4 regions of the Lysinibacillus sp. fkY74-1 genome follow, and region 1 is predicted to be linked to each of the others. Evidence: a T-box and tRNA genes for the amino acid it is inferred to sense, from the RefSeq annotation. Region 1 holds a T-box; the other regions hold tRNA genes.
What was found. The T-box of region 1 lies ahead of ACE1MS_RS15940 (valine--tRNA ligase). A T-box ahead of a tRNA ligase gene usually reads a tRNA of that ligase, here a tRNA-Val.
Positions count from the first base shown of each region.

Region 1 (4,926 bases):
ATGTTACACGTTCAATTGTTTCATTTAAGCGTGTTAAAATCCATTTGTCAGCAACTGATTTTTCACCTGTTAAATCAATTTCATCATATGTCATTCCATCCATATTCATAAGTGCAAAACGGGATGCATTCCAAATCTTATTCGAAAAATTCCATACAGCCTCTACTTTCTCAGTAGTATAGCGTAAGTCTTGACCAGGTGATGAACCTGTTGCTAAGAAGTAGCGTAATGAGTCTGCACCATACTGCTCAATAACATCCATTGGATCTACACCATTGCCAAGTGACTTACTCATTTTTCGCCCTTCACCATCACGTACTAATCCGTGAATTAATACATCCTTGAATGGGCGTTGTTCTGTAAATTCAAGACCTTGGAAAATCATTCGAGATACCCAGAAGAAAATAATATCATAGCCTGTTACGAGTGTATTTGTTGGGTAATAACGTTTATATTCTTCATTTGCCTCGTCTGGCCAGCCCATTGTAGAAAACGGCCATAGTGCTGAAGAGAACCATGTATCTAGTACATCTTCATCCTGTGTCCAATTTTCTGCATCAACCGGTGCTTCTTTTCCTACGTAAATTTCACCTGTTTCATTATGGTACCAAGCTGGGATTTGATGGCCCCACCATAATTGACGAGAAATACACCAATCACGAATATTTTCCATCCAGCGAGAATAAGTGTTTTCAAAACGAGCTGGAACAAAGTTTACTTTACCTTCTTGGTCTTTTTGAAGCTCTAATGAAGAGTCTGCAAGTGGTTGCATTTTAACGAACCATTGTGCTGAAAGATATGGCTCTACAACAGCACCAGAGCGTTCAGAATGCCCTACTGAATGCATATGTTCTTCGATGCGTATTAACACGCCTGCTTCTTGTAAATCAGCAACAATTTGTTTACGGCATTCAAAGCGGTCCATACCGTTGTATTTGCCAGCAAGTTCGTTCATTGTGCCATCTTCATTCATCACAAGGATACGCTCAAGGTTGTGACGATTACCAACTTCAAAGTCATTTGGATCATGTGCAGGTGTCATTTTTACAACCCCTGTTCCAAATTCCATATCAACATAGTCATCAGCTACAATCGGAATTTCGCGACCTACAATCGGTAAGATAACTGTTTTACCAATTAAATGCTGATAACGTTCATCTTTCGGGTGAACAGCTACTCCAGAGTCGCCAAGCATTGTCTCAGGACGTGTTGTCGCAACCTCTACATATCCTGAGCCATCAGCCAAAGGATATTTCATATGATAGAAGGCACCCTGCACATCCTGGTAAATAACCTCAATATCAGACAATGCCGTTTTAGCAGCCGGATCCCAGTTAATAATGCGTTCACCACGATAGATTAAGCCTTTTTCATATAATTGAACAAATACTGTGTTAACTGCCTCTGAAAGACCTTTATCAAGTGTGAAACGCTCACGTGTGTAGTCTAATCCAAGGCCAAGCTTTGCCCATTGATCACGAATATGTCCAGCATATTCTTCTTTCCATTCCCATGTCTTCTCGAGGAATTTTTCACGTCCTAAATCATAACGTGTAATATTATCCTCACGTAGCTTTGCTTCTACTTTTGCCTGTGTAGCAATACCGGCATGGTCCATACCTGGTAACCAAAGTGCATCATATCCTTGCATACGCTTCATACGAATGAGGATGTCTTGTAAAGTCGTATCCCATGCATGACCAAGGTGTAATTTACCTGTTACGTTCGGTGGTGGAATAACAATTGAATAAGGTTTTTTCCCGCTTTCTGGCTGCGCCTCAAAAAATTTCCCTTGTAGCCACCATTCATAGCGACCGGCTTCAATGGACTGTGGGTCATATTTAGTTGGCATTGAAATGTTTTCTGTCATATTGACTCCTCCTAATGTTTGAAGACTATTGATAAAGCAATCACTTTACCAAATAAAAAAACTCCTCTCGTCTAAAAGGACGAAGGAGTTTTAGTTCGCGGTACCACCTTTAATTCCAGCAGCGGTTAAGAAAATGATCATCGAATACATTTCTCAGCCTTATCTACTGGCTCTTAATTCGGTAACGGTGTTTAACCGGCTTTAACTACTGTTAGTTCACTAAAGCTGCTCAAGGGCTACCTTCAATTAAGTACAAATAGAAACTTCTCAGCTACCGTTTCCTCTCTGAAAATGTAAGCATAATTTACTCTTCCCTATCATAGCATCTGTATTTAATTTTCCTTATTGTACCGCAAAAACGTGTAATTTTTCAAGTGATTTAGTCATCTTTTAATAAGAGTAAAGTAAATAGAAAAGGAAGTGAATTTTCAAATGCGTCGACGCAAGTATAACCCCTGGCTTTTACCACCTTGGATAAGGCAAGTTCGTTTTTACTGTAGAACGATTATCGTGCCGATTTGTTGTTTTCAGTTTATTCGTGTCATTATTGTTCCAACATCCGGTGATTTAATTTTCTTATTACTCTTGCTACTTCTCAGCTATTTACTTTTGAAAGACATCATTTGATACACGAACTTTAAGCGGTGTATATTCTTCTGTTAGATCCCAAATCATAGAAGGCACTTCATGCCAAGAGCTGGACTCACGTACAACAATATGACTTGAGGATTCTCTCAAAATTGTTTTTTGGTCAACTGTTGTAGTCTTCTCTTGGTGTGAAGCCGCTACTACTGCGGTAGTTTGTTTTTTCACTTGCGTGCTTTCTTCCAGCACAGCAAGTGTCTCTTCATGTTCAAAGGCACTGGCAGTAAAGGGCTGATTTTCGATCACATGGTCATTTTCAACAACTGGCTCATATTCGTTAAAAACGCTTGTGACTGTCCACTCGAGCTGACATTTCTGATTCGTCAAGCTCGGTCGAATATCTTTGACCATTATATCCTTCAGGTCTGATTCTTTTGGTAAATCGACATGTAATGGCACGGCATACTCAAAATAACCTGTATCTCCTTGGACATCTAGGGCATCAATTGAAATTAAATCCTCATCGCCTGTAAAAGCTTGCATATTTTGAAAATCGAAGCGTACATGTGCGGTGATATGATATATGCCTATTAGTCGAAGTGAATCCTCTAACTGCATTGCTTGCCACTGTGGCTTAATTTGCACTGCCGCTATTTCTGTTGGGCAACCGTACCCAGGAAAACAAAATGTTTCGCTCATGTTCCATGTTTTGTGTTCGATAATAATCCCTCCCTTTGCATCATATGTCTTATAAGGGGATAGTATGCTAGAAAGCTTCCTATTGAACAGTATAAAAAAGAGGCAATTAGTATAAAAATGGCATGCTAGAACATTACTTCTAGCATGCCATTTTTATGAATGTACTAACATCCGTTAAACATGTACTAATTTAATTTTATTCGCTACACGATCTGTTAATATTTGTGTTGCCTTTGGTACAATCGGCTTGAAAATCGGGTTTAAAACAGGGCCAGCTAACCCACCAGCAATCACTTCTAAGAAGCCTGTCATTTTTGTATTTTCAGCATCGATGCTTTCTGCAAGGAAATAGCCATTTCCTGTAAAATTATCAGAAAGACCTTTTAGTTCAAATGTTACTTTAGATGGGGCTACCCACTCCAAAATAATAATTTCTACTTCTACTGTTTTTTTCAGAACTCCAACATTTCCTTTAAAAGTCCATGTTGAATGTTTGTCATCAATCATTTCATGTGCGTTATAACCTGGGACAAGCTTTGCCCATTTCTCCATATCACTGACGAAATCCCATACATGTTCAATTCCTACGGGTACTTCGACTGTATGTGTGCCTGTTGCCATATTAATTCACTACTTTCTTTTATGAATAGCTATATTATAAACGATATCGTCCACATTTTGGCTATGCTGAAAGATATAATTTTGACAAAAGCAGGTCCTTCATCCAGTATAGATGATTGTCCCTGGTAGTTAATATATGCTATATTTTCTCTTTTGTTCTTTTATTGCTCAAGTACTACAATGACTTCTAACTTATATAAAAAGGGCATGCTAGATTTTTTCTAGCATGCCCTATAAAACTTTACTTAGCCAATTGAGCAAACACTTTATGGAATGCAGCTACTGTTTTAGCAATATGTTCTTCCGTATGAGCTGTCGAAATAAATAACCCTTCAAACTGAGATGGTGGTAGGAAAATTCCTTCCTCAGCCATCAATCGGAAGTATTCAGCAAATAAAGCTAAATCCGATGATTTTGCAGTTGCAAAATCAATTACCTCTTCATTCGTAAAGAAGAAGCCAATCATTGAACCCGCACGATTAACAGTGTGAGGAATATTGTATTTCGTCGCCGCTTCGCGGAAACCAGCCTCTAACTGATCGCCTAGTTGTTTAAAGTATTCATAAGTACTGCGATCTAAACGTGATAACGTTTCATAGCCTGCTGTCATAGCTAATGGATTTCCTGAAAGTGTACCTGCTTGATAAATTGGACCGGCTGGTGCTACTTGCTCCATAATTTCTTTTGTACCGGCAAAGGCTCCTACAGGAAGGCCGCCGCCAATTACTTTCCCTAACGTCGTTATATCAGGTGTAACTCCAAAATAACCTTGTGCACAACCATAATCGACACGGAAGCCCGTCATAACCTCATCAAAGATTAATAACGAACCATGTGTAGATGTTAATTCGCGTAAACCTTCTAAGAAACCTGATTGTGGTGGTACAACACCCATATTCCCTGCAACTGGCTCTACAATAACTGCTGCTAACTCGGCACCAAATTTTTCAAAAACAGCTTTAGCGCCTTCTAAATCATTATAGGCTACCGTTAACGTATTACGAGCAACATCTGCTGGTACTCCAGGGCTATCAGGAAGACCTAATGTGGCAACTCCAGATCCTGCTTTAATTAATAATGAGTCACCATGACCATGATACGATCCTTCAAATTTTAAAATCTTATCACGACCTGTAACACCACGTGCTACA
Region 1 covers NZ_CP170173.1:3,243,792-3,248,717, forward strand. Annotated here, with positions in the region: gene ACE1MS_RS15940 (valine--tRNA ligase) at 1-1,870, opposite strand, end outside; T-box leader at 1,943-2,200, opposite strand; gene ACE1MS_RS15945 (hypothetical protein) at 2,474-3,154, opposite strand; gene ACE1MS_RS15950 (CoxG family protein) at 3,329-3,775, opposite strand; gene hemL (glutamate-1-semialdehyde 2,1-aminomutase) at 4,017-4,926, opposite strand, start outside.

Region 2 (4,926 bases), 1.5 Mb from region 1:
CCTCAGTGTCAGTTACAGACCAGATAGTCGCCTTCGCCACTGGTGTTCCTCCAAATCTCTACGCATTTCACCGCTACACTTGGAATTCCACTATCCTCTTCTGCACTCAAGTCTCCCAGTTTCCAATGACCCTCCACGGTTGAGCCGTGGGCTTTCACATCAGACTTAAGAAACCACCTGCGCGCGCTTTACGCCCAATAATTCCGGACAACGCTTGCCACCTACGTATTACCGCGGCTGCTGGCACGTAGTTAGCCGTGGCTTTCTAATAAGGTACCGTCAAGGTACAGCCAGTTACTACTGTACTTGTTCTTCCCTTACAACAGAGTTTTACGAACCGAAATCCTTCTTCACTCACGCGGCGTTGCTCCATCAGGCTTTCGCCCATTGTGGAAGATTCCCTACTGCTGCCTCCCGTAGGAGTCTGGGCCGTGTCTCAGTCCCAGTGTGGCCGATCACCCTCTCAGGTCGGCTACGCATCGTCGCCTTGGTGAGCCGTTACCTCACCAACTAGCTAATGCGCCGCGGGCCCATCCTATAGCGACAGCCGAAACCGTCTTTCAATATTTCACCATGAGGTGAAACAGATTATTCGGTATTAGCCCCGGTTTCCCGGAGTTATCCCAAACTATAAGGTAGGTTGCCCACGTGTTACTCACCCGTCCGCCGCTAACGTCAAAGGAGCAAGCTCCTTCTCTGTTCGCTCGACTTGCATGTATTAGGCACGCCGCCAGCGTTCGTCCTGAGCCAGGATCAAACTCTCCATAAAAGAAATTTGATTAGCTCAAATTGTTTTGCTGGCATCAATTTTGATGTCCAAAATTTTTTTTCGTTCACTAGCTAGGCTAGCTACTTAAAACTTTATTGATTACGTTTTGCTTGTTCAGTTTTCAAGGTTCATTTAGTTAAATAAGTTGAATGGTGGAGCCTAGCGGGATCGAACCGCTGACCTCCTGCGTGCAAGGCAGGCGCTCTCCCAGCTGAGCTAAGGCCCCATATTTTTTGGAAATGGTCGGGAAGACAGGATTCGAACCTGCGACCCCTTGGTCCCAAACCAAGTGCTCTACCAAGCTGAGCTACTTCCCGTTCGTTTTATGGCGCGCCCGACAGGAGTCGAACCCATAACCTTCTGATCCGTAGTCAGACGCTCTATCCAATTGAGCTACGGGCGCATAAAATGGTGCCGAGGACCGGAATCGAACCGGTACGGTAGTCACCTACCGCAGGATTTTAAGTCCTGTGCGTCTGCCAGTTCCGCCACCCCGGCACATTTGGAGCGGAAGACGAGGTTCGAACTCGCGACCCCCACCTTGGCAAGGTGGTGTTCTACCACTGAACTACTTCCGCATGTGCATAAGTTTTTTTATCTGGCATATTTTAAAAATGGTGCGGGTGAAGGGAGTCGAACCCCCACGCCTTGCGGCGCTAGATCCTAAGTCTAGTGCGTCTGCCAATTCCGCCACACCCGCTTAATATGGTTGGTACTTATAAATGGTGAGCCATGAAGGACTCGAACCTTCGACCCTCTGATTAAAAGTCAGATGCTCTACCAACTGAGCTAATGGCTCGTCTAAAATGGTGCCGGCTATAGGAATCGAACCCACGACCTACTGATTACAAGTCAGTTGCTCTACCTGCTGAGCTAAACCGGCAAATGGTGGAGGATGACGGGCTCGAACCGCCGACCCTCTGCTTGTAAGGCAGATGCTCTCCCAGCTGAGCTAATCCTCCTGGGTATTATGCCTAGCGACGTCCTACTCTCACAGGGGGAAGCCCCCAACTACCATCGGCGCTAAAGAGCTTAACTTCCGTGTTCGGTATGGGAACGGGTGTGACCTCTTTGCCATCATCACTAGACTTATTCAAAAGACAAGATTTATTATAACATATGTAGTTATAAAATGCAAGTTTTTTTAAAACTTTCTTATTCTTTCAAAACTGGATAAACGGTTCATTGAATGCTTCAAACTTTTTTGGTTAAGTCCTCGATCGATTAGTATTCGTCAGCTCCATGTGTCACCACACTTCCACCTCGAACCTATCTACCTCATCGTCTTTGAGGGATCTTACTTACTTGCGTAATGGGAAATCTCATCTTGAGGGGGGCTTCATGCTTAGATGCTTTCAGCACTTATCCCGTCCACACATAGCTACCCAGCGATGCCTTTGGCAAGACAACTGGTACACCAGCGGTGTGTCCATCCCGGTCCTCTCGTACTAAGGACAGCTCCTCTCAAATTTCCTACGCCCACGACGGATAGGGACCGAACTGTCTCACGACGTTCTGAACCCAGCTCGCGTACCGCTTTAATGGGCGAACAGCCCAACCCTTGGGACCGACTACAGCCCCAGGATGCGATGAGCCGACATCGAGGTGCCAAACCTCCCCGTCGATGTGGACTCTTGGGGGAGATAAGCCTGTTATCCCCGGGGTAGCTTTTATCCGTTGAGCGATGGCCCTTCCATGCGGAACCACCGGATCACTAAGCCCGTCTTTCGACCCTGCTCGACTTGTAGGTCTCGCAGTCAAGCTCCCTTGTGCCTTTACACTCTACGAATGATTTCCAACCATTCTGAGGGAACCTTTGGGCGCCTCCGTTACCTTTTAGGAGGCGACCGCCCCAGTCAAACTGTCCGCCTGACACTGTCTCCTGCCCCGCTAAGGGGCATGGGTTAGAATTTCAATACAACCAGGGTAGTATCCCACCGACGCCTCCTTCGAAGCTGGCGCTCCGAGATCTCTGGCTCCTACCTATCCTGTACAAGTTGTACCAAAATTCAATATCAGGCTACAGTAAAGCTCCACGGGGTCTTTCCGTCCTGTCGCGGGTAACCTGCATCTTCACAGGTACTATAATTTCACCGAGTCTCTCGTTGAGACAGTGCCCAGATCGTTACGCCTTTCGTGCGGGTCGGAACTTACCCGACAAGGAATTTCGCTACCTTAGGACCGTTATAGTTACGGCCGCCGTTTACTGGGGCTTCAATTCGCAGCTTCGCTTGCGCTAACCACTCCTCTTAACCTTCCAGCACCGGGCAGGCGTCAGCCCCTATACGTCACCTTACGGTTTTGCAGAGACCTGTGTTTTTGCTAAACAGTCGCCTGGGCCTATTCACTGCGGCTCTCATGCGCTTGCACGCTCAAGAGCACCCCTTCTCCCGAAGTTACGGGGTCATTTTGCCGAGTTCCTTAACGAGAGTTCTCTCGCACACCTTAGGATTCTCTCCTCGACTACCTGTGTCGGTTTGCGGTACGGGCACCTCTCACCTCGATAGAGGCTTTTCTTGGCAGTGTGAAATCAGGAACTTCGTCCATACGGACTCGCCATCACAGCTCAACGTTACAGTGTGCGGATTTGCCTACACACACGCCTTACTGCTTGGACGCGCATAACCAACAGCGCGCTTACCCTATCCTACTGCGTCCCCCCATTTCTCAAACGGTGAGGAGGTGGTACAGGAATATCAACCTGTTGTCCATCGCCTACGCCTATCGGCCTCGGCTTAGGTCCCGACTAACCCTGAGCGGACGAGCCTTCCTCAGGAAACCTTAGTCATACGGTGGACGGGATTCTCACCCGTCTTTCGCTACTCATACCGGCATTCTCACTTCTAAGCGCTCCACCAGTCCTTCCGGTCTGACTTCAACGCACTTAGAACGCTCTCCTACCACTGACATCGTAGATGTCAATCCACAGCTTCGGTGAATCGTTTAGCCCCGATACATTTTCGGCGCAGCGTCACTCGACCAGTGAGCTATTACGCACTCTTTAAATGATGGCTGCTTCTAAGCCAACATCCTGGTTGTCTGTGCAACGCCACATCCTTTTCCACTTAACGATTACTTTGGGACCTTAGCTGGTGGTCTGGGCTGTTTCCCTTTTGACTACGGATCTTATCACTCGCAGTCTGACTCCCGTGTATAAATATCTGGCATTCGGAGTTTGTCTGAATTCGGTAAACCGGGATGGCCCCCTAGTCCAAACAGTGCTCTACCTCCAGTATTCTCATCACGAGGCTAGCCCTAAAGCTATTTCGGAGAGAACCAGCTATCTCCAAGTTCGATTGGAATTTCTCCGCTACCCACACCTCATCCCCGCACTTTTCAACGTGCGTGGGTTCGGGCCTCCAGTAAGTGTTACCTTACCTTCACCCTGGACATGGGTAGATCACCTGGTTTCGGGTCTACGACCACGTACTATTTCGCCCTATTCAGACTCGCTTTCGCTGCGGCTCCGCCTTCTAAAGCTTAACCTCGCACGTAATCGTAACTCGCCGGTTCATTCTACAAAAGGCACGCTATCACCCATTAACGGGCTCTAACTACTTGTAGGCACACGGTTTCAGGATCTCTTTCACTCCCCTTCCGGGGTGCTTTTCACCTTTCCCTCACGGTACTGGTTCACTATCGGTCACTAGGTAGTATTTAGCCTTGGGAGATGGTCCTCCCGGATTCCGACGGAATTTCACGTGTTCCGCCGTACTCAGGATCCACTCAGGAGAGAACGAACTTTCGACTACAGGGCTTTTACCTGCTCTGGCGGACCTTTCCAAGTCGCTTCATCTAACTCGTTCTTTTGTAACTCCGTATTGAGTGTCCTACAACCCCAAGAGGCAAGCCTCTTGGTTTGGGCTCTTCCCGTTTCGCTCGCCGCTACTCAGGGAATCGATTTTTCTTTCTCTTCCTCCAGGTACTTAGATGTTTCAGTTCCCTGGGTCTGCCTTCAAGACGCTATGTATTCACGTCAAGATACTACGCGATTAAACGTAGTGGGTTCCCCCATTCGGAAATCTCCGGATCAAAGCTCACTTACAGCTCCCCGAAGCATATCGGTGTTAGTGCCGTCCTTCTTCGGCTCCTAGTGCCAAGGCATTCGCCGTGCGCCCTTAATAACTTAACCTATCAGCTTTCCATACACTTCACAT
Region 2 covers NZ_CP170173.1:110,883-115,808, reverse strand. Annotated here, with positions in the region: rRNA gene ACE1MS_RS00595 (16S ribosomal RNA) at 1-769, opposite strand, end outside; tRNA gene ACE1MS_RS00590 (tRNA-Ala) at 920-995, opposite strand; tRNA gene ACE1MS_RS00585 (tRNA-Pro) at 1,010-1,086, opposite strand; tRNA gene ACE1MS_RS00580 (tRNA-Arg) at 1,096-1,172, opposite strand; tRNA gene ACE1MS_RS00575 (tRNA-Leu) at 1,179-1,267, opposite strand; tRNA gene ACE1MS_RS00570 (tRNA-Gly) at 1,273-1,347, opposite strand; tRNA gene ACE1MS_RS00565 (tRNA-Leu) at 1,385-1,469, opposite strand; tRNA gene ACE1MS_RS00560 (tRNA-Lys) at 1,493-1,568, opposite strand; tRNA gene ACE1MS_RS00555 (tRNA-Thr) at 1,577-1,652, opposite strand; tRNA gene ACE1MS_RS00550 (tRNA-Val) at 1,656-1,731, opposite strand; rRNA gene rrf (5S ribosomal RNA) at 1,742-1,857, opposite strand; rRNA gene ACE1MS_RS00540 (23S ribosomal RNA) at 1,974-4,901, opposite strand.
Region 2: it has a tRNA-Val gene. The T-box ahead of ACE1MS_RS15940 (valine--tRNA ligase) is inferred to sense a tRNA for this amino acid. The anticodon was not compared.

Region 3 (4,926 bases), 1.1 Mb from region 1:
ATTTTTCGTAATAGTGTCTCGAACTCCTCTAGAGAAAGATTACGATGGAGATTGCCATTCAACGTAATACTAATGGCTCCTGTTTCTTCTGAGACAACGATAGTTATCGCATCCGTCACTTCACTTAAGCCAAGTGCAGCACGGTGGCGTGTCCCTAACTCTTTTGAAATAAATGGACTTTCAGATAGAGGTAAATAGCAAGCTGCTGCTGTAACTTTATCTCTTTGCATAATTACCGCCCCATCATGTAATGGCGTATTCGGTATAAAGATATTAATGAGCAATTCTGAAGAAATTTCAGCATTTAGACCTATGCCTGTTTCAATATATTCGTTAAGACCTGTTTCTTTTTCAATTGAAATTAACGCACCTATTCGACGTTTAGCCATATAACTTACAGATTTTTTCATAGCCTCTATAAGCCTTGTTTGCTCCTCGTCTTCTTGACTAGATGAACGTTGGAAAAGCTTCCCTCTACCAATTTGTTCTAAGCCTCGTCTGATTTCAGGTTGGAAAATAATAATAATCGCCAAGAAACCAAATTCAATGACCTGCTGTAGCATCCAGCCTAACGTTTGTAACCCTAAAAGGTCTGTTGCAATTCGTGCAATAATAATGACGAAAATTCCCTTAAGTAATTGGACAGCCTTCGTACCTTTAATGAGGGTTAAGACCTTATAAACAACGTACCAAACGAGCAGTACATCGATGAAGTTAATAACAATATTCACAGGCGTTAAATCTGTGAAATGTTCAATAATTTGCACGTGGCATCCCCCACTTTTCATTACGAATCCATACACATTCAAGTATAGCACATTCTTATCAAATGTAACTTTTTTCAAATAAAAAGTCTACTCAGAAGAGTAGACCTTTCAGCCTCTCACGTGCACTATTTTTTAGGACGTATAGAGTGTTATTTAGTTTCTTCTTTTTCATCAAATGTCATGGCTGTTTTTACAGAGTTTTTAATCGTATACCATAACCATTCAAATACTTCGTCAATTTCTTCAATTCTCCCTGAAACTACCGCTGAAGATGCCATGTATTGCCCGTTTATGACTGTGACGTTACCATCAACTTCTCCTTCAACAACCAAATCGCCATTTTTCACCACAATATCGCCCTTTACAACTTCCCCTGCGGGTACGATAACCGTTTGACCATCTACAACTAAATTGGGCTGCTTGGTCACAGAGAAATGCTGGTCATCCATAAAGCTTCCTAGCAAGGTAGCACTCATAAATAAACAAAATACTGCTGCTGCCACAAAAAATGGATGTCGGCGTATCCATTTTTGTATACCTACTCGACTTTTCGGTTTTGGTAAACGAGCCATTACTGCTGCTTCAAAATCCGGAGGCGCTGTAATATGGGAAGCACTCTTCACAAAGGCGATTGTTTCACTCAATTCATGCATCAACTGTTTACAATCATTACATGTATGCAAGTGTTGCTTTAACTCTTGCTCATGCTCACGACTAATGTCACCGTCTAAATAATCATGCATATAATCAATAATATGCTCTGGACAAGTATTCATGACGCTCCCCCTCCTACAGATTGTTTAACTGCTTACGTAATGCCTCACGTCCGCGGTGAATTCTCGTTTTCACCGTTCCAAGTGGCATATCTAAAATCTCGCTAATCTCTTGCAACGATAACTCTTCTATATATTTCAATACTATAACCGAACGGTATTTATCCGGCAAACGTCCAATTTCGTATTGAATGCGATCTTGCAGCTCCATTTGCTCTAACTGCTCCTCTGGTAGCTGGTCATCTGCTGCGATTTGTGAATACATATCAAGCCCTTCTGTACCAGCTACTTCTGCATCTAAATAATAATCCGGTTTCTTTTTCCGAATACGATCTATACAGAGGTTTGTCGCAATGCGATAAAGCCACGTCGAAAACTTTCTTTTCTGATCAAAAGTATGCAAATTCATATATGCCCGAACAAAAGCTTCCTGAGCAATATCTTCAGATTCTTGTTTGTTACCTAACATTCGATAGCATACTTGGTACAGTTTGTGCTGATAGAGACTCACAATATCGGCAAATGCGTTTTGATCGCCTTTAAGCACTTGTTTTATTCTCTTATTTACTAACGCATCCATTGTGTTGACTTCTCCACCTTTACAACTGTCTTATACTATACGACCCATCGATAAGAAAAGTTTCGTTTTATTTCAATTATAGCAAAAGATTTTTATGCAATGTGGCGACAGGCAATTTTTTGAATATTTTTGTTTAAACTAACGTTTCTCCAAATAAAGAGCCCATTAAAGCAACAGCTACATTTGCCGTTGTATTTTTCTCATCTAATATCGGATTCACTTCTACAAACTCCGCAGAGGTTAACATTCCAGACTCTTGTAGCATTTCCATTGCTAAATGACTTTCACGATACGTAATTCCACCTGGCACTGGTGTTCCAACCCCTGGTGTATAAAGAGGGTCAAGTCCATCTAAATCAAGCGATAGGTGCAATCCATCAACATTACGCTCTTTTAAATAGGCAAGTGCATCTTCCATAACACGCGTCATGCCAAGTCGATCAATTTCATGCATTGTGTACACTTTAATTCCTTGTTCACGAATCAAGTCACGCTCACCAGGATCTACAGAACGAGCTCCGATGATAATAACGTTTTCTGGCTTAATTTTCGGCACACTATTACGAATTTGAACTAAACGTTCATGCCCAAGTCCAATACTAACTGCTAAAGGCATTCCATGTATATTGCCAGAAGGTGTAGTTTCAGGTGTATTTAAATCTGCATGTGCATCATACCAAATAACACCTAGATTTTTATAATGTTCTCCTAATCCTGCAAGTGTACCAATAGCAATACTATGGTCTCCACCAAATACAAGTGGGAATTTTTTTTGTTCGACTACTTCATGTACACTATTAGCCAAAGCTGTACTAACTTCGACAACTTCCTCTAAATTTAATAACTTTTCGTCTACTGCTGCATTTGCTTGCTTTTGACTTACACGAATATCCCCTTGATCTTGTACCTCGTGTCCAATACTTGTTAAACGTTCAACAACGCCTGCATAACGAATAGCACTTGGTCCCATATCTACGCCTCGACGTGTTTGTCCGTAATCTGTTGGTACTCCAATAATAGAAATATTAAGTTTATTCATGTTTTTATACCCCCTAAAAGTTATAAGACTATTGTAAAGCCTACTTACCAATTGGCTCAACCCAACAAAAAAACGCATATTTATTCATTATAAATCAACATAAAAAAATCTCCTACTGTTTTCAGCAAGAGATTAGTTATCTGTATTTATTATATCACTTTTGAATATATTTTATTCTATAAAAGTGAGCCATGAAGGACTCGAACCTTCGACCCTCTGATTAAAAGTCAGATGCTCTACCAACTGAGCTAATGGCTCATAAAAGAAAAATGGCTGGGGTACTAGGATTCGAACCTAGGCATGACGGAATCAAAATCCGTTGCCTTACCGCTTGGCTATACCCCAATCATTTATAAAACTGGTGGAGGGGGACGGATTCGAACCGCCGAACCCTAAGGAGCGGATTTACAGTCCGCCGCGTTTAGCCACTTCGCTACCCCTCCGAAATAACACAATAATAATGGTGGAGGATGACGGGCTCGAACCGCCGACCCTCTGCTTGTAAGGCAGATGCTCTCCCAGCTGAGCTAATCCTCCATAGAAACAGGTGTTATATCACAGTTTATTTTCTTTTTAAAGCCTGTACATCATGACGATGCATTTTAAATGGTGACCCCTACGGGATTCGAACCCGTGTTACCGCCGTGAAAGGGCGGTGTCTTAACCACTTGACCAAGGGGCCATATGTACGTCTCAAACAAGACAATAATTATAATAACATTATTTCTACATTCTTGCAACACTTTTCTACAATTTTTTTATGTATAAAACCATCTTAAAAATGAGCAAAAAAATGGCTCCGAAGGCAGGACTCGAACCTGCGACAACCTGATTAACAGTCAGGTGCTACTACCAACTGAGCTACTTCGGAACAATACTATTCGTATGTCTTAGACAACCTCTTAAGTACATTTATTATTATAGCAAGCATTCTAAATAATGCAACACATTTGTGAAAAATTTTATATTTTTTGTCGAGGCCTTCTTAAATATAACTTAGAAAGCAAAATAGTTCTCTATTAAATCTAATATTTCTATTTTGTGTATTAAATATTCTTGCTGTATATTATTTCAATTGTTAAAATAAAAATAGTTTTACGAATTTTCTATCATTTCAGGGGGAGGAATGTTCAAATGGTAATAAAGGATTTAATTGCACCGGATGTTTATAACATTACAGAGGAATTAGAAAAATTTTCGCAAGATAGTGAACGCCAAGCTATACGTTGGTTAAATACACAACAAGAGAGGCAAACAGTTACTTACGTAGAGCTTGTTCAAAAAATGAATCAATACGCTAATGCCTTTACGAAGAAGGGGCTTCAAAAAGGAGATCGTGTATTAGTTATTATTCCTCGCCTACCAGAGGCCTATTTTGTTTTCCTAGGCTGTTTAAAAGCGGGTATTGTTCCTATTTCATGCTCAGAAATGTTGCGCGCAAGTGATTTAGAGTATCGTATGGAGCATTCTTCTGCTAGTGCTGTGATCGCCTATGAAGCATTTACTAGTGAAGTAGATAAAATCTCTTCTTCTGTCAATACTTTAAAAAACAAAATGGTCATTGGCACAGCTACAGGAGATTGGTCTTCTTTAGATGAATTGGCTAGCTCGCAACCAAATACATTTACTGCTGTTGCTACTAAACGCGATGACATGGCGTTCCTTTCTTATACTTCTGGAACAACAGGTAAGCCTAAGGGTGTCGTTCATTCTCATGGTTGGGGCTACGCGCATATTCGAACAGCGGCTGCACAGTGGCTTTGTGTA
Region 3 covers NZ_CP170173.1:4,370,738-4,375,663, forward strand. Annotated here, with positions in the region: gene cdaA (diadenylate cyclase CdaA) at 1-767, opposite strand, end outside; gene ACE1MS_RS21645 (anti-sigma factor family protein) at 917-1,543, opposite strand; gene sigW (RNA polymerase sigma factor SigW) at 1,557-2,120, opposite strand; gene rocF (arginase) at 2,254-3,159, opposite strand; tRNA gene ACE1MS_RS21660 (tRNA-Lys) at 3,345-3,417, opposite strand; tRNA gene ACE1MS_RS21665 (tRNA-Gln) at 3,430-3,504, opposite strand; tRNA gene ACE1MS_RS21670 (tRNA-Tyr) at 3,519-3,602, opposite strand; tRNA gene ACE1MS_RS21675 (tRNA-Val) at 3,621-3,696, opposite strand; tRNA gene ACE1MS_RS21680 (tRNA-Glu) at 3,767-3,841, opposite strand; tRNA gene ACE1MS_RS21685 (tRNA-Asn) at 3,954-4,030, opposite strand; gene mbcS (acyl-CoA synthetase MbcS) at 4,294-4,926, shown strand, end outside.
Region 3: it has a tRNA-Val gene. The T-box ahead of ACE1MS_RS15940 (valine--tRNA ligase) is inferred to sense a tRNA for this amino acid. The anticodon was not compared.

Region 4 (4,926 bases), 330 kb from region 1:
GATGCAACAGGAGATTCCCTACAGCTGGCTCAGTTATCTGCCGCAAACAAAGAGGCAGAGCACATTGTATTTTGTGGCGTGCATTTTATGGCTGAAACTGCTGATATGCTAACATCAAAACGGCAACATGTATATTTACCAGATATGCGTGCAGGTTGTTCGATGGCTGATATGGCAGATATCTATCAAACTGAACAAGCATGGCCAATTTTGCAGCAGCTCTTTGGCGATACGATCATCCCACTTACCTATGTTAATTCAACAGCAGCTATTAAAGCCTTTACAGGAAGACATGGAGGTGCTTGTGTAACATCATCTAATGCTAAGGAGCTTGTTCAGTGGGCATTTACACAAAAACAGCGTATCTTCTTTTTACCTGACCAACATTTAGGAAGAAATACTGCTTATGACTTAGGTGTTCCGCTCGAAAATATGGCGGTTTGGAATCCACATAAGAATATACTTGAGACTAAACAACCTATTGAAAACATCCAAGTTATTCTATGGAAGGGGCATTGCTCTGTGCATGAAGGGTTTACAGTTCAACATACGGAGACTGTTCGTAAGGAATATCCATCCATGAGAATTATTGTTCATCCTGAATGTAGTCGAGAGGTTGTAGACGCGGCTGATGATGCTGGCTCAACTAAGTACATTATTGATACAATTAATCAAGCACCTAGTGGGTCTGCATGGGCAATAGGGACAGAAATGAATCTGGTCAATCGTATTATAAAGCAGCATCCAGATAAGCAAATTATCTCTTTAAATGAAAACTTTTGTCCTTGCTTAACGATGAATCGCATTGATCTTCCCCATTTGCTGTGGTGCCTTGAAAGTATTGATCACGGTCAACCGCATAACCGTATACAAGTTGATGATCATACTAGCAAGGAAGCTCTTAGTTCGTTGGAAAGAATGTTAGCAAGAAGATAAATCAGGATATTAAAGCAGAGATGTTGATGTTGTAAAATAACAATATTTCTGCTTTTTACTTGTATAGAATTAAGTATCCAGGTTACCTCCTGAAATTGACAGCAATTTATTCTTTATGATAATGTCGATTTGGAGGTGATAAGAAATGTCTTTTCAATCAAAAAATATTTTCATTAATTTACCAGTAAAAAATTTAAACAAATCCACGTCGTTTTTTCAGAAGTTAGGTTTTGAGTTCAATCAACAATTCAGTGACGAAACGACTGCCTCAATGATTATTAGTGAGAATATTTTTGCTTTACTAATGGTCGAAGATCGTTTCAAAGGATTTACTAACAAGAAAATTACGGATACTACTGTTTCTGCAGAAGCAATTTTATGTCTATCTGCAGATAATCGCGAGCAAGTAGATCAGCTAGTAAATAAGGCACTTGCCTCCGGGGGAAAACCTTATAGTGATCCACAAGATCATGGATTTATGTATGGCTGGGGTTTTCAAGATTTAGATGGACATATTTGGGAAGTAGTTTATATGGATGAACATGCAATGAATCAAGAGTAAATCGATTATCTAACATTATTTTTCTATAAAAAAACAGTAGACGCTAGTGCATCTACTGTTTTTTATATGACCCGTACGGGATTCGAACCCGTGTTACCGCCGTGAAAGGGCGGTGTCTTAACCACTTGACCAACGGGCCAATGGCGGAGAAGGAGGGATTTGAACCCTCGCGCCGGTTACCCGACCTACACCCTTAGCAGGGGCGCCTCTTCAGCCTCTTGAGTACTTCCCCATAAAAAAATGGCTCCGAAGGCAGGACTCGAACCTGCGACAACCTGATTAACAGTCAGGTGCTACTACCAACTGAGCTACTTCGGAATAATAATGGGCCTAAATGGACTCGAACCATCGACCTCACGCTTATCAGGCGTGCGCTCTAACCAGCTGAGCTATAGGCCCTTGGAGCGGGTGATGAGAATCGAACTCACGACATCAGCTTGGAAGGCTGAGGTTTTACCATTAAACTACACCCGCATAAATGGTGGGTCAGGACGGAATCGAACCGCCGACACTTAGAGCTTCAATCTAATGCTCTACCAACTGAGCTACTGACCCATTTCGTCCATGCTAAGCTTGCTCACTCTTTGCTTATCACGTCTATCAATAAATAATGGCGGTCCCGACCGGGATCGAACCGGCGATCTCCTGCGTGACAGGCAGGCATGTTAACCGCTACACCACGGGACCATTTGGTTGCGGGGGCCGGATTTGAACCAACGACCTTCGGGTTATGAGCCCGACGAGCTACCACTGCTCCACCCCGCGATAATCATATTGTCTTTTCGAGTTTTTAAAGCACCATTCATTCATAGAAACTGGAGGAGGTAGAGGGATTCGAACCCCCGCGCGGTGTTACCCGCCTGTCGGTTTTCAAGACCGATCCCTTCAGCCAGACTTGGGTATACCTCCGTAACAATATATAAATGGTGGACCTTGCAGGACTCGAACCTGCGACCGGACGGTTATGAGCCGTCTGCTCTAACCAACTGAGCTAAAGGTCCTTTAAGATGGCGGCAGAGGGGATCGAACCCCCGACCTTACGGGTATGAACCGTACGCTCTAGCCAGCTGAGCTACGCCGCCAGGATCTTTATACTGGTTATTTTACTATGGTGGAGCCTAGCGGGATCGAACCGCTGACCTCCTGCGTGCAAGGCAGGCGCTCTCCCAGCTGAGCTAAGGCCCCATAATATTTTTTGGAAATGGTCGGGAAGACAGGATTCGAACCTGCGACCCCTTGGTCCCAAACCAAGTGCTCTACCAAGCTGAGCTACTTCCCGTTGTTCTTATGGCGCGCCCGACAGGAGTCGAACCCATAACCTTCTGATCCGTAGTCAGACGCTCTATCCAATTGAGCTACGGGCGCATATAAAATGGTGCCGAGGACCGGAATCGAACCGGTACGGTAGTCACCTACCGCAGGATTTTAAGTCCTGTGCGTCTGCCAGTTCCGCCACCCCGGCACATTTGGAGCGGAAGACGAGGTTCGAACTCGCGACCCCCACCTTGGCAAGGTGGTGTTCTACCACTGAACTACTTCCGCATGTGCATAAGTTTTTTTATCTGGCATATTGAAAAATGGTGCGGGTGAAGGGAGTCGAACCCCCACGCCTTGCGGCGCTAGATCCTAAGTCTAGTGCGTCTGCCAATTCCGCCACACCCGCTTAATATGGTTGGTACTTAAATGGTGAGCCATGAAGGACTCGAACCTTCGACCCTCTGATTAAAAGTCAGATGCTCTACCAACTGAGCTAATGGCTCAAAAAATGGTGCCGGCTATAGGAATCGAACCCACGACCTACTGATTACAAGTCAGTTGCTCTACCTGCTGAGCTAAACCGGCGAATGGTGGAGGATGACGGGCTCGAACCGCCGACCCTCTGCTTGTAAGGCAGATGCTCTCCCAGCTGAGCTAATCCTCCTGGGTATTATGCCTAGCGACGTCCTACTCTCACAGGGGGAAGCCCCCAACTACCATCGGCGCTAAAGAGCTTAACTTCCGTGTTCGGTATGGGAACGGGTGTGACCTCTTTGCCATCATCACTAGACTATGTTCGGCTTTCAATATACATCGCATTTCTTCGTCAGCTTCTGTCGTTCAGTCAGTCACGTACTTGAGTACGCTCCTTCCCTCTCTCCATTGCTTCCTCGAACTACTCGTATCTTGAAACCCTTTATAAAAGAAATTATTCTTTCAAAACTGGATAAACGGTTCATTGAATGCTTCAAACTTTTTGGTTAAGTCCTCGATCGATTAGTATTCGTCAGCTCCATGTGTCACCACACTTCCACCTCGAACCTATCTACCTCATCGTCTTTGAGGGATCTTACTTACTTGCGTAATGGGAAATCTCATCTTGAGGGGGGCTTCATGCTTAGATGCTTTCAGCACTTATCCCGTCCACACATAGCTACCCAGCGATGCCTTTGGCAAGACAACTGGTACACCAGCGGTGTGTCCATCCCGGTCCTCTCGTACTAAGGACAGCTCCTCTCAAATTTCCTACGCCCACGACGGATAGGGACCGAACTGTCTCACGACGTTCTGAACCCAGCTCGCGTACCGCTTTAATGGGCGAACAGCCCAACCCTTGGGACCGACTACAGCCCCAGGATGCGATGAGCCGACATCGAGGTGCCAAACCTCCCCGTCGATGTGGACTCTTGGGGGAGATAAGCCTGTTATCCCCGGGGTAGCTTTTATCCGTTGAGCGATGGCCCTTCCATGCGGAACCACCGGATCACTAAGCCCGTCTTTCGACCCTGCTCGACTTGTAGGTCTCGCAGTCAAGCTCCCTTGTGCCTTTACACTCTACGAATGATTTCCAACCATTCTGAGGGAACCTTTGGGCGCCTCCGTTACCTTTTAGGAGGCGACCGCCCCAGTCAAACTGTCCGCCTGACACTGTCTCCTGCCCCGCTAAGGGGCATGGGTTAGAATTTCAATACAACCAGGGTAGTATCCCACCGACGCCTCCTTCGAAGCTGGCGCTCCGAGATCTCTGGCTCCTACCTATCCTGTACAAGTTGTACCAAAATTCAATATCAGGCTACAGTAAAGCTCCACGGGGTCTTTCCGTCCTGTCGCGGGTAACCTGCATCTTCACAGGTACTATAATTTCACCGAGTCTCTCGTTGAGACAGTGCCCAGATCGTTACGCCTTTCGTGCGGGTCGGAACTTACCCGACAAGGAATTTCGCTACCTTAGGACCGTTATAGTTACGGCCGCCGTTTACTGGGGCTTCAATTCGCAGCTTCGCTTGCGCTAACCACTCCTCTTAACCTTCCAGCACCGGGCAGGCGTCAGCCCCTATACGTCACCTTACGGTTTTGCAGAGACCTGTGTTTTTGCTAAACAGTCGCCTGGGCCTATTCACTGCGGCTCTCATGCGCTTGCACGCTCAAGAGCACCCCTTCTCCCGAAGTTA
Region 4 covers NZ_CP170173.1:3,572,087-3,577,012, forward strand. Annotated here, with positions in the region: gene nadA (quinolinate synthase NadA) at 1-936, shown strand, start outside; gene ACE1MS_RS17570 (VOC family protein) at 1,082-1,498, shown strand; tRNA gene ACE1MS_RS17575 (tRNA-Glu) at 1,566-1,637, opposite strand; tRNA gene ACE1MS_RS17580 (tRNA-Ser) at 1,640-1,730, opposite strand; tRNA gene ACE1MS_RS17585 (tRNA-Asn) at 1,740-1,816, opposite strand; tRNA gene ACE1MS_RS17590 (tRNA-Ile) at 1,824-1,897, opposite strand; tRNA gene ACE1MS_RS17595 (tRNA-Gly) at 1,899-1,972, opposite strand; tRNA gene ACE1MS_RS17600 (tRNA-Phe) at 1,978-2,053, opposite strand; tRNA gene ACE1MS_RS17605 (tRNA-Asp) at 2,110-2,185, opposite strand; tRNA gene ACE1MS_RS17610 (tRNA-Met) at 2,189-2,263, opposite strand; tRNA gene ACE1MS_RS17615 (tRNA-Ser) at 2,315-2,407, opposite strand; tRNA gene ACE1MS_RS17620 (tRNA-Ile) at 2,423-2,499, opposite strand; tRNA gene ACE1MS_RS17625 (tRNA-Met) at 2,507-2,580, opposite strand; tRNA gene ACE1MS_RS17630 (tRNA-Ala) at 2,608-2,683, opposite strand; tRNA gene ACE1MS_RS17635 (tRNA-Pro) at 2,701-2,777, opposite strand; tRNA gene ACE1MS_RS17640 (tRNA-Arg) at 2,787-2,863, opposite strand; tRNA gene ACE1MS_RS17645 (tRNA-Leu) at 2,872-2,960, opposite strand; tRNA gene ACE1MS_RS17650 (tRNA-Gly) at 2,966-3,040, opposite strand; tRNA gene ACE1MS_RS17655 (tRNA-Leu) at 3,077-3,161, opposite strand; tRNA gene ACE1MS_RS17660 (tRNA-Lys) at 3,183-3,258, opposite strand; tRNA gene ACE1MS_RS17665 (tRNA-Thr) at 3,265-3,340, opposite strand; tRNA gene ACE1MS_RS17670 (tRNA-Val) at 3,344-3,419, opposite strand; rRNA gene rrf (5S ribosomal RNA) at 3,430-3,545, opposite strand; rRNA gene ACE1MS_RS17680 (23S ribosomal RNA) at 3,732-4,926, opposite strand, start outside.
Region 4: it has a tRNA-Val gene. The T-box ahead of ACE1MS_RS15940 (valine--tRNA ligase) is inferred to sense a tRNA for this amino acid. The anticodon was not compared.